3 regions of the Micromonospora chokoriensis genome follow, and region 1 is predicted to be linked to each of the others. Evidence: predicted binding sites of a transcription regulator. Region 1 holds the regulator's gene; each other region holds the start of a gene.
What was found. Region 1 encodes HrcA, which represses chaperone genes, less so after heat shock. Its sites were predicted from a motif close to GGTTNGCACNCTCNNNNNGAGNGTGCNAACC; they were not measured.

Region 1 (3,274 bases):
GCTCTCCTGGTACGAGGTCTCCAACTGGGCGGCCACCGATCAGGCCCGGTGCCGGCACAACCTGCTCTACTGGACCGGCGCGGACTGGTGGGGGCTCGGGCCGGGGGCGCACAGCCACGTCGGCGGAGTGCGGTGGTGGAACGTCAAGCACCCCTCCGCGTACGCCCAGCGGCTCGCGGCGGGCGCGTCTCCGGGCCTGGCCCGGGAGGTGCTCACCGCCGACGAGGCGCACATGGAGGACGTGATGCTGCGCCTGCGTCTCGCCAGCGGCCTGCCGTTGACGGTGCTCGACGCCGCCGGCCGGGCGGGCGCCGAGCGGGCGCTGGCCGACGGCCTGCTGGCCGCCGACGAGTACGCGGCCGGGCGGGCCGTGCTCACGCTGCGCGGGCGGCTGCTCGCCGACGCCGTCGTGCGGGACCTGCTGCCCTAGGGCCGGGCCGGCCGGGGGAGCGGCCGGCCCGAGGCCTCACTTGACGAAGCTCGCGGAGAGCGGGTAGCGGTAGAGCTGCCCCTCGTTGGCCTTGATCCCGGCGATGATGCCGAACACGGCGCCGAGGACGACTGCCGCGAAGACCCCGAGGAAGCCGATCACGATGCAGGACAGCACCCAGCCGATCAGGCCGACGATCGACCAGATGAGCTGGAAGTTGAGGGCCGCCACGGCGTGCGACCGGACGGTCTGGGACTGGTTGCCGCGGACCAGCATCGCCACCAGTGGGGCGATCCAGCCGAGCACACCACCGCTGATGATCATGCCGGCGGCACCGCCGAAGTGCGCGACGAGCGCCCAGGTCTTGTCCTCGTTGTTGGCGTAGCCGCCGCCGGGGCCGCCGTACGCGCCGCCGGTCGGGTAGCCACCGCCGGTCGGGTAGCCACCACCGGGCGGGGGATAGCCGCCCGGCGGAGGGTAACCACCCGCCGGAGGGTAGCCACCTGACGGCGGTTGGTCACCGGTGGGCGGCGGATAGCCACCGGGCGGGGGATAGCCGCCCGGGCCGGGTGCCCCGGACAGTGGTGCGGTGGGTGGCTCGGCCGACGGGTACGCACCCGGGGAGGTCGGCTCCGGCGGGTAGTTGCCGGGGTCACCCGCGCCGGGAGGGCGAGGAGGTTCAGTCATGGATGTCACGGTAGGGGCAGTTGGCAACGCCGCACCAGAGCAACACCTGCCGGCAGTGTGGGCCGTGCGGGCCCGCCAGGGTGGCGCGGGCCGCACCGATGGGCCGCCGTTGATCATCGCGTCGACGGGTACCTCGACGTAGACTGGCACTCGCTACAGTCGAGTGCCAGGACGGCCCGGCCGGCCCCAGGAAGCCGGCGGCCGACGTGCGACAGGAGGTGCGGAGGATGGGTCTCGACGACCGAAAGCTCGCCGTGCTCCGCGCCATCGTCGAGGACTACGTCTCCACCCAGGAGCCGGTCGGCAGCAAGGCGCTGGTCGAGCGGCACCAGCTCGGGGTCTCCCCGGCCACGGTCCGCAACGACATGGCCGTGCTGGAGGAGGAGGGCTACATCCGGCAGCCGCACACGAGTGCCGGCCGGGTGCCCACCGACCGCGGTTACCGACTCTTCGTCGACCGGTTGTCCCGGGTCAAGCCGCTCAGCCCGGCCGAGCGTCGGGCCATCGAGCGCTTCCTGGTCGGGGCGGTGGACCTCGACGACGTGGTGCACCGCACGGTGCGGCTGCTCGCCCAGTTGACGCGGCAGGTGGCCGTCGTGCAGTACCCGTCGCTGGCCCGCTCCTCGGTGCGTCACCTGGAGCTGGTGCCGATCTCCACCACCCGGCTGATGCTCGTCATGATCGCCGACACCGGGCGGGTGGAGCAGCGGCTGGTGGAGCTGCCCGGGCCGGTGCCCGCCGACGACGTCACCGACCTGCGTCGGCTGGTCAACGAAAAGTTGGCCGGAGCCCGGCTGTCCGACACCCCGCCGCTGGTGCAGGCGCTGGTCGAGGAGGCGCCGACCCAGCTGCGGCCGATGATGACCATGCTCTCCACGGTGCTGCTGGAGACGCTCGTCGAGCGGCACGAGGAACGCATCGCGCTGGCCGGCACCGCGAACCTCACCCGGGGTGGCCTGCTCGACTTCCAGGGTTCCCTGCGACCGATCCTCGAAGCCCTGGAGGAGGAGGTCGTGCTCCTCAAGCTCATCGGTGAGACCGAGCCGAGCACGACCCGGGTGCTGATCGGCGACGAGAACGAGTTCGACAACCTGCGGGCCGCGTCGGTGGTCAGCACCGGCTACGGTCCGGGCGCGACGATCGTCGGCGGTCTGGGGGTGCTGGGGCCCACCCGGATGGACTACCCCGGCAACATCGCCACGGTGCGCGCCGTGGCACGCTACGTGGGCGAGTTGCTGGCCCAGAACTGACCAGTCAGGGCCGACGGCCGGCGGCTGCCGGATCGGCGCAACGCGAGACGAACATGAGGACACGGAACGCAGTGGCCAGGGACTACTACGGCATTCTCGGCGTGAGCCGGGAAGCCTCCGATGACGAGATCAAGCGCGCCTACCGCAAGCTGGCGCGCCAGTTCCACCCGGACGTCAATCCGGACCCGGAGGCTCAGGAGAAGTTCAAGGACATCAACGCCGCGTACGAGGTCCTCTCGGACGACCGGAAGCGGCAGATCGTCGACCTCGGTGGCGACCCGCTCGCCCCCGGTGGCGGTGGCGCGGGAGGCCCCGGTGGGCCCGGTGGCGCGGGCCCGTTCGTCGGTTTCCAGGACATCATGGACGCCTTCTTCGGCGGCGCCGGGGGCAACGCCCGTGGCCCGCGTCCGCGGACCCGTCCGGGCGCCGACGCGATCCTGCGACTCGAACTCGACCTGCACGAGACGGCGTTCGGCGTCGAGGCGCCGATCACCGTCGACACCGCTGTGCTCTGCACCACCTGCTCCGGCGCGGGCACGGCCGCCGGCACCCACCTGGCGACCTGCGAGGCGTGCGCCGGTCGGGGCGAGGTGCAGTCGGTGCAGCGCACCTTCCTCGGCCAGGTGGTCTCCGCCCGGCCGTGCACGGTGTGCCAGGGCTACGGCACCACCATCCCGCACCCCTGCCCCACCTGTGCCGGCGACGGCCGGGTGCGCACCCGCCGCTCGCTGACCGTCAAGATCCCGGCCGGCGTCGAGGACGGCATGCGGATCCGGCTGGCCCAGCAGGGCGAGGTCGGCCCGGGCGGCGGCACCGCCGGCGACCTCTACGTGGAGATCCACGAGCGGCCGCACGACGTCTACTCCCGCAAGGGCGACGACCTGCACTGCCGGGTCACCGTGCCGAT
Region 2 (3,274 bases), 900 kb from region 1:
CAGCTTCTCGCGGTCGTAGTCGGAGTCGCTCTTGTCGATCTCGGCCCGGATCTGGTTGACCCGGCCCTGGATCTGCTCGGCGTCACCGGCACCGTCGACGATGGTGGTCTCGTCCTTGGTCACCACGACCTTGCGGGCGCGGCCCAGCATGTCGAGGCTGGCGGCGTCGAGCTTGAGGCCGACCTCCTCGCTGATGACCTGGCCACCGGCGAGGATGGCGATGTCGGTCAGCATGGCCTTGCGGCGGTCACCGAAGCCCGGCGCCTTGACGGCGACCGACTTGAAGGTGCCACGGACCTTGTTGACCACCAGGGTGGCGAGAGCCTCGCCCTCCAGGTCCTCGGCGATGATCAGCAGCGGCTTGCCCGACTGCATGACCTTCTCCAGGATCGGGAGCAGGTCCTTCACCGATGAGATCTTACTGTTGGCGATCAGGATGTACGGGTCGTCGAAGACGGCCTCCATACGCTCCGGGTCGGTCATGAAGTAGGCCGAGATGTAGCCCTTGTCGAAGCGCATACCCTCGGTGAGCTCCAGCTCCAGCCCGAAGGTGTTGCTCTCCTCGACGGTGATGACGCCTTCCTTGCCGACCTTGTCCATCGCCTCGGCGATGATCTCGCCGACGGTGCTGTCGCCGGCGGAGATGGAGGCGGTGGAGGCGATCTGCTCCTTGGTCTCGACGTCCTTGGCGAGCTTGGACAGCTCCTCCGAGACGCTCGCGACCGCGGTCTCGATGCCCCGCTTCAGGGCCATCGGGTTGGCGCCGGCGGCCACGTTGCGCAGGCCCTCGCGAACCAGGGCCTGGGCCAGGACGGTCGCCGTCGTCGTGCCGTCACCGGCAACGTCGTCGGTCTTCTTGGCGACCTCCTTGACCAGCTCAGCGCCGATCTTCTCGTACGGGTCCTCGAGCTCGATCTCCTTGGCGATGCTCACACCATCGTTGGTGATGGTGGGGGCACCCCACTTCTTCTCGAGCACGACGTTGCGGCCCTTGGGGCCGAGGGTCACCTTCACGGCGTCGGCGAGCTGGTTCATGCCCCGCTCGAGGCCGCGGCGCGCCTCTTCGTCGAACGCGATCATCTTGGCCATACGGCGTTGTCCTCCTGGACACTCACGGGCCACCCGAGATGTCTGCCCCGGATGGGCCGCCTGGTGTACGCACCTTGGGACGTCGCCACCTGGCGACGACGACGTCCTTCGGCCGGGCCGGATAGCCCGCGACGACCGGCCATGTGCCGCCCCGGCGTCTCCACGCCGGTGCAACCTGGCCCCACCGTCCCGACCATTGGCACTCACGGTATGCGAGTGCCAATGACTTGTTTAGCACTCTCCCCTGTCGAGTGCAAGCACGATGTGGCCGCTCAGCCGAGTTCCGCGGCCAGTCCGGCGGTGTTCACCGGCGCCTCATGCGCGCGCTGCTCGGTGTACGTCAGCAGCAGACCGATCATCTGGGCGAGGTGGGCCGGCAGGGCCAGCACCGCGGTGACTCCGATCACCACCACCGCGCCGACCGCGGTGCCCGCCGAGGCGAAGGGATCCGTACCGAACGCGGCGGTGCCGGCCCCCTCGATGGCGCTGGCGACGAAGCTGACGACGATCACCGCGAGGGCCACCAGCGCCACCCGACCGAGCAGCAGGCCGAGCCGGTCGTGGAACATCCGGAAGGATCGGCCGATCGGGTTGTGGCGCTCGAAGAGGTAGACCGGGCCGGCCATGCTCAGCGCGAACGCCAGGTAGATGCCCGGTAGGACGCAGAAGCAGATGCCGATGCCGATGAGCAGGCTGATCAGCAGGGTCCAGCCCCACAGCCCGAGCGCCCGACGGAGGCCGTAGCGCAGTGCGGAGTCGAGGCCGGCCGCCTGACCGACGGCCTGCCGGGTGATCACCCAGCTGCCGGCGGCCCATCCGACGGCCTGCACCAGGCCGATCACCAGGCTCCCGCCGACCAGCACGGCCAGGAGACCCGCCAGCTCCGCGACGAAGTTGTCCGGCAGCGCCGCTGTCGAACTCGTCTCGACCTCGGCAGCCCAGCTGGCCGACGGGTCCAACCCGAGAGAGATCACCGACAGCACCGCCGCGGGGAGCACCTGGGTGAGCAGCATGATGGGCACCAGCTGCCGCCAGCCCCGGCGCAGCGCTTCCCCGCACCTGTTGAACCAGCCGCCGATGCCGGCACCGGGCGGGGTGACCAGGGGGTCGTTCGGGTCGAAGCCGTAACCGGGCGGGTACCACCCGACCGGCGGCCCCGGATGCCACTGCTGCCCGCCGTAGGGACCGGCCCCGGGCGGGTAGCCCCCGGTGGGCGGAAACACCCAGCCCTGCGGCGGCGGACCGCCCGCACCCCAGGCACCCTGCGCCGGATCCGCACCCGGCGGCGGACCGCCCGCACCCCAGGCACCCTGCGCCGGATCCGCACCCGGCGGCGGACCGCCCGCACCCCAGGCACCCGGTGCGGGGTCCCACCCCGGCGGCGGACCGGCCGGCGGCACGCCTGGCTCCCCGCCCGGCGGCAGACCGGCCGGGCCGGGCTGGCTCTGGGTCGGGTCGGACGGGCCCGGCTCACCCGACCCGGACGGCGGGGTGGACGAGGGTGGCTGGTCGGTCATGAACGCTCCTCAGCATCGGCTGGAACGGTTCACGATCTTCCCGGTTACGCGCCCGTGCCGCTGCCCCGACGCGCGGGGTTGTCGGCGCGCGACGTTCAGCCGATGACGCGTACGTGCTCCGCCTGCGGACCCTTCTGGCCCTGCGCGATCTCGAACTCCACCCGCTGGCCGTCCTCCAACGCCTTGTAGCCGTCCATCTCGATCGCGGAGAAGTGAACGAACACGTCCTGACCGCCGTCGACGGCGATGAAGCCGTAACCCTTTTCGGCGTTGAACCACTTCACGGAACCCTGTGCCACGGTGCCACTTCCCTCACTCTGCGCGGCGTTGCCTGCCCGGCGCCCGGCACAGCCGGACGCCATCGGAGCACCGCCTCAGCAATCGATGACGGCCATTGAAAGCGGTGACCGAAATCGCACGCTACACGAGGAGTGACAGCCGCGCACGACCACAAACCGGGCATACTTCAATGCGGCTGGATCATCGTCGGCGGACCGCTTTTCCGATCCACCGGATCCAGGGTGGTGGATCCGGTGGATCGCCCAGGGGCTACCGGCGGCAGGAGTGGCGCGGCCGGAACCGGATCCGGCCCTGTGGTAGGCATGCGGACATGACCATCGACACCGGTTCGCCCGGCCTGCGGCAGGCGGAGATCCGCCGGGTTCGGC
Region 3 (3,274 bases), 570 kb from region 1:
AGCCGGGGGCCTTGACCGCGCAGACCTTGAGGGTCTTGCGCAGCGAGTTGACCACCAGGGTGGAGAGCGCCTGGCCGTCCACGTCCTCGGCGATGATCAGCAGGGGCTTGCTGTTCTGCAGGACCTTCTCCAGCAGCGGCAGCAGCTCCTCGATCGCCGAGATCTTCTGGGTGGTGACCAGGATGTACGCGTCCTCGAGGACGGACTCCTGGCTCTCCAGGTCGGTGACGAAGTTCGGCGAGATGAAGCCCTTGTCGAACTGGAGACCCTCGGTCACGTCCAGCTCGGTGGTCAGCATGGAGCCTTCCTCGACGGTGATGACACCGTCGCGGCCGACCCGCTCCATCGCCTCGGCGATCAGGTCGCCGATCGTGGCGTCCTGCGCGGAGATCGTCGCCACGTTCGCGATCGACTCCTTGCTGGTGACCTCGACGGCACGGCCGAGCAGCGCCTCGGAGACCTTGACGGCCGCCGCGTCGATGCCCCGCTTGAGGCCGGCCGGGTTGGTCCCGGCGGTCACGTTGCGCAGACCCTCGCGAACCATCGCCTGGGCCAGCACGGTCGCGGTGGTGGTCCCGTCGCCGGCGACGTCGTTGGTCTTGGTCGCCACCTCCTTGACCAGCTGCGCGCCGAGGTTCTCGTACGGGTTGGTGAGCTCGATCTCCTTGGCGATGGTCACACCATCGTTGGTGATCGTCGGCGCACCGAATTTCTTGTCCAGGACGACGTTGCGCCCGCGCGGGCCGAGGGTGACCTTGACCGCGTCCGCGAGGGCGTTGACACCGTGCTCCAGCAGGTGCCGGGCGTCGTCCGAGAAGCTCAGGATCTTCGCCATTAATGTCCCTTCGAAGCGCCGCTGCCCCGGCCCGGCGAGCCGGACCGGGGCAGCGGAACTGATCGGTTGCTTACTTCTCGATGACCGCGAGGACGTCGCGGGCGGAGAGCACCAGGTACTCCTCGCCGGCGTACTTGACCTCGGTGCCGCCGTACTTCGAGTAGAGGACGGTGTCGCCGACCTGCACGTCAACCGGAACCCGGTTGCCGTTGTCGTCGACGCGCCCCGGGCCCACAGCGAGGACGGTGCCCTCCTGCGGCTTCTCCTTGGCGGTGTCGGGGATCACGATGCCCGACGCCGTGGTGGTCTCAGCCTCGTTCGCCTGGACCACGATGCGGTCCTCGAGCGGCTTGATCGCAACCTTGGTCGCGGTAGTCACGGGCATACCCTCCTGGGGTACTGGTTTCGTTGCTGGCCGGCGGGGCCGACCAGCGTCAATCTGCCTCATGCCACCGGGCGGGGCCGTCGTCGCGGGTGCCGGTCCGCCTGGCGTTGCGCACCCAGGTCGTGAGACCTGGAAGCTGGCACCCTCAGGGTGAGAGTGCTAATCGCAGGTTATTCCGTGGCTAGCACTCCGTCAAGGAGAGTGCCAGCGCGTCGCGCCCCGCCAGCCAGGATTCCTGGTTCGACCGGGAGAATGACCGGGTGGATCTCGATCAACTGGCGGCGCTGCGTACCCCCGAGGGGTCGGCCGCGCTCGCGACGGCGGCCGGTCTCGCCGGCGGTGATCCACTGGCCGCGGCCTCGGCGTTGCGCGCCGCCGGGGTGCCGCCGACGCTGGCCGCCGCGGCGCTCACCCAGGCCGAGCTGCGCCACCGGGCGGTCGGCAAGTTCGGCCCGGCCGCCGCGGCGATGTTCCTCACCCGCCCCGGCCTGGAACAGGCCACCCGCCGGGTCGTCGCCGACCGTCGGGCCGCCCGGCTGCACGCGGCCGGTGTGCGCACCCTGGCCGACCTCGGGTGCGGCCTCGGCGCCGACGCGCTGGCCGCCGCCCGCGCCGGCATCCGGGTGTACGGGGTGGAGGCCGACCCGGTGACCGCCGCGATGGCCGCCGCCAACGCGGAGGCGGCGGGGCTGGCCGAGCTGTTCACCGTCGAGTGCGGGGACGCCACGGCGTTCGACGTCTCCCGGGTCGACGGGGTCTTCTGCGACCCGGCCCGCCGCACGACCGGCACCGGCCGGCGGATCTTCGACCCGCGTGCCTACTCGCCGCCGTGGGACTTCGTGACGGGGTTGGCCGAGCGGGTGCCGCGCACGGTGGTGAAGGTGGCACCGGGCCTGGACCACGCTCTCATTCCGGCGGGCGCGGAGGCGGAGTGGGTGGCCGTGGACGGCGACCTGGTCGAGGCCGCGCTCTGGTGCGGCGAGCTGGCCGGGGTGCCCCGCCGCGCCAGCGTGTACCGGCAGGAGATCCACCAGCTCACCGGCTCGGGCACCAACGAGGCACCGGTCGGGCCGCCCCGGCGTTACCTGTACGACCCGGACCCGGCGGTGGTGCGGGCGCACCTCGTCGCCGAACTCGCCGCCGAACTGGACGCCGCCCTCGGCGACCCGAGCATCGCCTACCTCTACGCTGACCGCCCCACCCGCACCCCGTACGCGCGCTGCCTGGAGATCACCGACGTGCTGCCGTTCTCGCTCAAGCGGCTGCGGGCGCTGCTGCGCGAGCGCGGGGTGGGTCGGGTGGAGATCCTCAAGCGGGGTTCCGCACTCACCCCGGAGCAGCTTCGGCGGGACCTGCGGCTGACCGGCGACGCCTCGGCCAGCCTGGTGCTCACCCGGGTCGCGAACGCACCGACGGTGCTGATCGGGCAGCCGGTGGTCTAGCGTCGTCGGTGTGGCGGGACAGGGCACTCCGGCAACGGCACTGTTGGTCAAGCGCGGGATCGCGCACCGCACCCATCCGTACCGGGTGTCGCCGGACGCCCCGAACTACGGGGCGTTGGTGGCGGTGGCGCTCGGCGTGGCACCGGAGCGCGTTTTCAAGTCGCTGGTGACCGCTGTCGACGGTGGGCTCACCGTCGCGGTCGTCCCGGTGACGGGCGAGTTGGACCTCAAGGCGCTCGCGGCGGCGGTCGGCGGCAAGCGGGCGACGCTCGCCGAGCGGGCGGTCGCCGAGCGGGCCACCGGCTACGTACGCGGGGGGATCAGCCCACTCGGGCAACGTCGGCGGCTGCCGACAGTGCTGGACGATTCCGCGCTGGATCTCCCGACGATCTACGTCTCGGCTGGTCGGCGTGGCCTGCAACTCGAACTGGCCGCGGCCGACCTGGTGGCGCTGACAGACGCCCGCACCGCGCCGTTGCAGACCCGCTGACGACATCCATGACGGCCGACCCGTTCCCGGACGGCCGGGGAGTAACAGTTGCGTTGCTGAATTGTTATCGCTCCCAACAAACTAGGCACCTGCGCGGTCTTGTGGAGCCGGTGTGACGCGAA

Region 2: the regulator HrcA is predicted to act here: its motif matches at 1,284-1,314, upstream of groL (chaperonin GroEL).
Region 3: the regulator HrcA is predicted to act here: its motif matches at 1,355-1,385, upstream of groES (co-chaperone GroES).

The regions. Positions count from the first base shown of each region.
Region 1 is NZ_LT607409.1:2,671,333-2,674,606, forward strand. Features, by position in the region: gene hemW (radical SAM family heme chaperone HemW) at 1-430, shown strand, start outside; gene GA0070612_RS12695 (DUF4870 domain-containing protein) at 467-1,117, opposite strand; gene hrcA (heat-inducible transcriptional repressor HrcA) at 1,345-2,367, shown strand; gene dnaJ (molecular chaperone DnaJ) at 2,439-3,274, shown strand, end outside.
Region 2 is NZ_LT607409.1:1,772,380-1,775,653, reverse strand. Features, by position in the region: gene groL (chaperonin GroEL) at 1-1,089, opposite strand, end outside; gene GA0070612_RS08335 (hypothetical protein) at 1,362-2,606, opposite strand; gene GA0070612_RS08330 (cold-shock protein) at 2,702-2,905, opposite strand; gene GA0070612_RS08325 (GNAT family N-acetyltransferase) at 3,217-3,274, shown strand, end outside.
Region 3 is NZ_LT607409.1:2,099,394-2,102,667, reverse strand. Features, by position in the region: gene groL (chaperonin GroEL) at 1-835, opposite strand, end outside; gene groES (co-chaperone GroES) at 906-1,220, opposite strand; gene GA0070612_RS09960 (THUMP-like domain-containing protein) at 1,481-2,662, shown strand; gene ybaK (Cys-tRNA(Pro) deacylase) at 2,673-3,152, shown strand.